Methylosarcina fibrata AML-C10: one gene and its partner. The protein of the gene in region 1 interacts with the protein of each later gene in a pairwise test. Links are inferred from orthologs where the notes say so. Each region holds a gene or a part of one and is shown in the gene's direction. Other genes may lie near its edges. The genes, in order: glnD and A3OW_RS0106150.

Region 1 (3,562 bases):
GACGTCCAGCAGGCCGTTCCCGCGCCGCTCAATTACCGCGGCTTCCCCAAGTCGATCTGCACGTCGGTCAATCATCAGGTATGCCATGGCATTCCCAGCGATAAAAAGCTGAAATCCGGCGATATCGTCAATATCGATATTACCGTCATAAAGGATCAATACCACGGCGACACGAGCAAAATGTTCTGCGTCGGCGACGTCAGTCCTCACGCCAAACGTCTGATCAAAGTCACTCAGGAATCGATGTACCGTGGCATCGAGCAAGTCAGGCCCGGCGCCACGCTGGGCGATATCGGCCATGCCATACAGAAACACGCCGAATCCAACCGCTATTCCGTGGTCAGAGAATTTTGCGGGCACGGCATCGGCAAACGCTTTCATGAAGATCCACAAGTTCTGCACTATGGCAAAGCCGGCACGGGCGAAGTCTTGACAGCCGGCATGATCATCACCATAGAGCCCATGATCAATCTTGGCAAACGTCACATCAAAGTCTTGTCCGACGGCTGGACCGCCGTCACCAAAGACCACAGCCTTTCCGCCCAATGGGAGCATACCGTTCTCGTCACTCCCGACGGCTATGAAATTCTCACTTTACGTCAAGAAGAGATCAAGTCACATTGAACGCAATCATTAAACCCTCGCTTTTTCTCGAGCAGGACCGGCTGCAATCGTTTAAACAATTGCTTAAACAAAAAGATGCGGAACTCAGGCAAAAATTCGACCCGCAAAGCTCGGTTTCGGATCTTTTACGGGAAAAATCCGATTTCATCGACGACATCTTAAGCAGTTGCTGGCAATATTTTCTGAAGGACCATGCGCCCCGGCTCGGTTTGATTGCCGTCGGGGGATACGGCAGAAGAGAGCTGTTTCCTTATTCCGATGTCGACATTCTGGTTCTGCTCGATTCCGACGACACCAGCAACTACCAGGAAGCGTTGGCTCACTTTTTTACCTTTCTCTGGGATATCGGCCTCAAACCGGGTCAGAGCGTACGTACCATAGAAGAAACCATCCAGGCCGCCGAAGGCGATCAGACGATCATGACCAGCCTGATGGAAATCCGTTTGATCGACGGCAGCGAGTTTCTCTTCGAAACGCTCAAATCACGCATAACCCCGGATAAAATCTGGCCTTCGGACCAGTTTTTCGCGGCCAAGATGCAGGAGCAGCGGCAGCGTTATGCAAAATATCACGATACCGCCTACAACCTCGAACCCAACATCAAGGAAGGTCCCGGCGGGTTACGCGACCGCCAGGTAATCGCCTGGGTTTTCAAACGGCATTACAATTCCTCGACGCTGAAGGAATTGATCAAATACGGTTTTCTGCCGGAGTCGGAGTATGCGGAACTGGTCGCCGCCGTCGAGGTTCTCTGGCGCATTCGCTACGCCCTGCACCTTCTGACCAACCGGTGCGAGGACCGGCTTATTTTCGATTATCAGCGCGAACTGGCCGCGCAGTTCGGTTTCGGTACGGAAAACCAGCAATACAATCAGGACGTCGAGAGATTCATGCAGTTTTATTTTAAAACGGTATTAGGACTCGAGCGCCTGAACGAAATGCTGCTACAGTTGTTCAACGAGCGCTTCATCGCCGGCGAAAGCTCGCCCAAGCCCGTACCGATCAACGACAACTTCGTCTCGATCAACGGCTACCTGGAAGCGACGGACGAATCCGTTTTCGAACGGCATCCGCTGGCTTTGCTGGAAGTCTTTTTGATTCTTCAGCAAAATTCCGGCCTTAAAGGCATCAGAGCCACGACCATCCGCCTGATCAGGAAAAATCTGCACCGGATCGACGACGAGTTTCGGAAAAATAAATCCGCCAATCTGCTGTTTATCGAAATTTTCCGTCAGCCGAGGGGGCTTACCACTCAATTAAGGCGCATGAACCGGTACGGCATTTTAGGAGCTTATCTTCCCTGCTTCGCCAATATCGTGGCGCGCATGCAGTATGACCTCTTCCACATTTATACGGTGGACGAGCACACTCTGTTCGTAATCCGCAACTTGCGGCGATTTGCTCTGGAAATCCACAGAAACGAGCTGCCGTTCTGCAACGATATTTTTTTATTGATTCCCAAACCCGAAATACTCTATCTTTCCGCGTTATTTCACGACATCGCCAAGGGCCGAAACGGAGATCATTCCACCATCGGTGCAGAGATCGCCAGGGATTTCTGTAGTCAGCACGACTTTTCTTCGCATGACACCAAACTGCTCGCCTGGCTGGTGCGCCATCATCTGATCATGTCGATGACGGCACAGCGCAAAGACATCAGCGATCCGGACGTCATTCACGATTTTGCCCGAAAAGTCGGCAGCACCGAATATCTCAATTATCTTTACCTGCTGACCGTCGCCGACATCCGCGCCACCAACCCCGAGCTGTGGAATTCCTGGAAGGATGCCTTACTGAAAGAGCTTTACTCAGCCACTCATACCGCCTTGCGGCACGGCTTGCCCAACCCGGTCGGACTGGAGGAACGGATCCAGGAAACCAGGAAAGAAGCCAAAGACGAGCTGATCAAGCTGGGTCTGCCCGAGCCGGTGATCGAGCAAGCGTGGCAACATGCCAGCGAGGATTATTTCTTAAGATATTCGGCCGATGAAATTGCCTGGCATACCATCGCCATCGCGTCCTCCACCGAAAAAGACCTGCCGTTGGTATTGCTGCGTCCGCAGACTCTGCGCGGCAGCGCGGAAGTCTTTGTGTACACGCAAAACAAAGGTCCCATTTTTTCGATAAGCACCGCCACGCTCGACCAACTCGGCTTGACCATCCTCGATGCCCGCATCATGACCACGCTCGACAATTATGCGCTCAACAGTTTTCAAGTCCTTGAACAGTCCGGCGAATCGATTAACGACTTACTGCGCGAAATCCATATCTGTTCCGTATTGCGCAATAATCTGCAGCTCGGAAAGGTAAAAGAACATAAAAACCTGCACAGGGAATCAAGACAGGCCAAGCATTTTCCGATTCCCACCAGCGTCCAGTTTCATGCCGATCCTTTGCACCGGCATACCATCATCGAACTCGTTACCACCGATCATGCCGGCCTCTTGTCCAAAATCGGACGGGCATTCGTCAAGCAAAACATTCATCTGCAGAACGCCAAAATTACCACGATCGGCGGGAGAGCCGAGGATATGTTCTATGTCACCGATCAGCAATTGCGCCCGATCAGCGACAAATCCAGGCAGGAAAAAATCAAGGAAGAGATAATCAGGGTTCTGGAAGATAAAAGATAGAGAAGAGCAAGAAGCGCTCTGCGGCAATTGAAAAAGGCCCTGCTTGCTTCCTTGCAAACAGGAGCCTCAAATTCAGCACCCCTTCCCCGAATGCTGTACCTCACGCATCCCTGCCGTCAATCATTGCTTTCATCCTTTTAAGCAAAGCTTTCCCCCGGCAACTGCTCCAGACCTACGCTCGCTGTCCTGCTCAACCGCTTCACCTACATCCTGTCAAGGCGAAGCTTCCTCTTTGGGGTTGCCGTTTGAAAACCTGTTTCATTGGCAGCCGTCATTTCACCCCGATCAATTCGCGCCCCGCATTC
Region 2 (3,135 bases), 1.4 Mb from region 1 along the record:
GGGCTGATCATCGGCAATTTTGATAAAGTGTTTCTTTTGGGCGTCACGACGGATTCGCTGGCCGATACTTTCACCGACAATGTCAAAATTCCCGAATTTATCTTCATCGCCTTTCAGTCCACGTTTGCCGGAATCACCTGCGCTTTAATCATCGGATCGTTCGCCGAGCGTATCAAATTTAGCGCCGTTCTGTTGTTTTCGGTGCTCTGGTTCACTTTCAGTTATTTGCCGATTGCTCACATGGTCTGGGGTCCGGGCGGTTATCTGCTGGATAAGGGCGCGCTTGATTTTGCCGGAGGCACCGTGGTCCACATCAACGCGGCCGTGGCGGGTTTGGTAGGTGCGTATATGGTGGGCAAACGCATCGGCTACGGTAAGGAATCCATGGCTCCGCACAGTTTAACGTTAACCATGGTCGGCGCCTCGCTGCTGTGGGTGGGCTGGTTCGGTTTCAACGCCGGTTCCAACCTGGAATCAACCGGCAGCGCCACGCTGGCCTTTATCAACACATTACTGGCCACGTCGGGTGCGGTCCTTGCTTGGTCAATGGGCGAGGCCTTGAGCAAGGGCAAAGCCTCGATGTTGGGCGCGGCCTCGGGAGCTGTGGCTGGTCTGGTGGCGATCACCCCGGCCTGCGGCTCGGTGGGCCCCATGGGTGCCATTATGGTGGGTTTGGCGGGCGGTTTCCTGTGTCTGTGGGGCGTCAACGGTTTGAAGAAAATGCTCGGCGCCGATGACTCGCTTGACGTTTTCGGCGTACACGGCGTGGGCGGAATCGTGGGCGCGTTGCTCACCGGTGTATTTACCGCTCCAGGTTTGGGCGGAACAGGCGGCGACGATTTTTCCATCCCCGGCCAACTGCTGATTCAGGCCGAAGGCGTGATCATCACTATTGTATGGTCGGGAGTAGTCTCTTTTGTCGCCTATTATTTAATCAAATTACTGATCGGTCTCAGGGTCAGCGAGGAATTTGAACGGGTGGGTCTGGATGTTTCCAGCCACGGGGAAACAGCCTACCATCTCTAAATAACCGACATGATCGTAAGCCGCCAACCCTATCCGTTTTATTGTACAGGGTTGGCGGTTTGTGTTTAACCGGATTGTTTTAAAGGCCAAAATAGAATTAAACCAGGATAATCTTGAATAGAGGGGGCTGCAAGCGCCCTTTTTTTTTAATCGCAATCGTATTTATACGGGTCCTGTCGACCTTGGAATTGTAAATTGACCGGGATTGTGTATGATTGCAAAAACCATTCATTTTTCGTCACTTATGATAGAGAGAGCTTATGAAATTAATTACCGCCATTATTAAACCTTTCAAACTGGACGATGTGAGAGAAGCGTTGTCGGAAATCGGAGTAACCGGTGTGACGGCCACGGAAGTCAAGGGCTTCGGCCGTCAGAAAGGCCATACCGAGCTCTATCGCGGCGCCGAATACGTGGTCGATTTTTTACCCAAGGTCAAACTGGAAATTGCCGTTGCCGAAAGCGTTCTGGAACAAGCCATAGAAACCATCGTCAGAGCGGCCAATACCGGCAAAATCGGCGACGGCAAGATTTTCGTAACCAATCTGGAACAAGTCATCCGGATCAGGACCGGCGAAACCGGTGAAGATGCGATTTAGCGCTTAAGGTACATAGAGAATGTCTTTTTATAATAATAAAACCAAACTATTGCTCGGCTTGCTGCTGCTTCCGCAGGGGGCTTTCGCGCAGGACTTGAATCAGGCCAATACTGCGTGGATTCTGACTTCAACCGCTCTGGTCCTGTTCATGACGTTGCCCGGCCTGTCCTTGTTTTACGCCGGCCTGGTCCGAAGCAAAAACGTTCTGTCCGTGTTGATGCAATGTTTTGCGATTACCTGCGTGGTTTCGATCCTCTGGTTGTCCGGCGTGTACAGTCTGATTTTCGCCGACGGCGGAGAATTTCAAAAACTGATAGGCGGCGCCTCCAAGTTTTTTTTGTCGGGAGTCGGCACGGCTTCCATGACCGGCGACATCCCCGAAACGGTTTATTTCATGTTTCAAATGACTTTCGCCATTATTACGCCCGCTTTGATCGTCGGCAGTTTCGCGGAACGGATGAAATTTTCGGCGATGCTGTGGTTTAGCGGTATGTGGCTGATCCTGGTCTATCTGCCCGTATGCCACTGGATCTGGGGAGGCGGCTGGCTGGCCAAGCTGGGCGTGCTGGATTTTGCCGGAGGCATCGTCATCCACGTGAACGCCGGCATCGCATCGCTTGTGGCCGCGCTGGTGATCGGCAACCGCAGGGGGTTTCCGACGACGCCGATGCCGCCCCATAACATGACCATGGTCGTCACCGGAGCCGGCATGCTGTGGGTGGGCTGGTTCGGCTTCAACGCGGGCAGCGCCTTGACCGCCGACGGGCGCGCCGGCATGGCCTTGCTGGTGACGCATACCGGAGCCGCAGCCGGAGCGATCACCTGGATGATCGTCGAATGGCGGCGTTTCGGCAAACCCAGCGTATTGGGTATCGTGACCGGAATGGTCGCGGGGCTCGGCACCATTACGCCTGCGTCCGGTTTTGTGGGTCCGGGCGGAGCCCTGGTCATCGGCATTACGGCCGGAGCGGTTTGTTTTTATGCCACCCAGTACGTCAAACGCACCCTGATCATCGACGATTCTCTCGATGTGTTTCCGGTGCACGGAGTCGGAGGAGTGACCGGTTCGTTGCTGACCGGCGTATTCGCTTCGGCCGGTTTGGGCGGTCTCGGCCTGGCCGAAGGCGTCACCATTCTTCATCAAGTGGGCGTGCAGGCGCTCGCAATTGCCGTCACCCTGAGTTGGAGCGCGTTGTTCAGTTATCTGATCTTAAAGCTTATCGATCGGGTTATCGGCCTCAGGGTATCCTCCGATGAAGAACTTCAGGGTCTGGATCAGGTTCTCCACGAAGAAACGGGCTATCTGAATCTTTAGTAGATTCTCCTCAGAATAAAAAGGCGGCCCGGACAGTCGCCTTTTTTGTTTCGGATCGGCTATGATAAACCGCTTAAGGCAACCAGGGAATGCTATGCAGGCTCGAGACGTATTGATTAAAGTATTCAACGATTTGGGTATCTTCGTCGGTATCCTGATGCTCTACGGATTGGCGGGATTTTATTTCCTGCCGGC

Evidence for each region.
Region 2: the proteins of glnD (region 1) and A3OW_RS0106150 interact in binary tests that used the Escherichia coli proteins (3 or more experiments, as listed by UniProt). The link is inferred for Methylosarcina fibrata AML-C10 from one-to-one orthologs.

Annotation. Positions count from the first base shown.
Region 1 is NZ_KB889965.1:2,667,522-2,671,083, forward strand. The notes cover bases 221-3,457. They hold glnD ([protein-PII] uridylyltransferase), read left to right. Parts: upstream 221-620; coding sequence 621-3,257; downstream 3,258-3,457. Other genes in these bases: map (type I methionyl aminopeptidase), read left to right, coding at 221-624. Also shown: more of map, read left to right, coding at 1-220.
Region 2 is NZ_KB889965.1:1,265,250-1,268,384, reverse strand. Bases 146-2,955 are described here. They hold A3OW_RS0106150 (P-II family nitrogen regulator), read left to right. Parts: upstream 146-1,286; coding sequence 1,287-1,625; downstream 1,626-2,955. Other genes in these bases: A3OW_RS0106145 (ammonium transporter), read left to right, coding at 1,645-2,940; A3OW_RS0106155 (ammonium transporter), read left to right, coding at 146-1,026. Also shown: more of A3OW_RS0106155, read left to right, coding at 1-145; A3OW_RS0106140 (DUF748 domain-containing protein), read left to right, coding at 3,035-3,135. UniProt on the Escherichia coli protein: P-II indirectly controls the transcription of the glutamine synthetase gene (glnA). P-II prevents NR-II-catalyzed conversion of NR-I to NR-I-phosphate, the transcriptional activator of GlnA. When P-II is uridylylated to P-II-UMP, these events are reversed.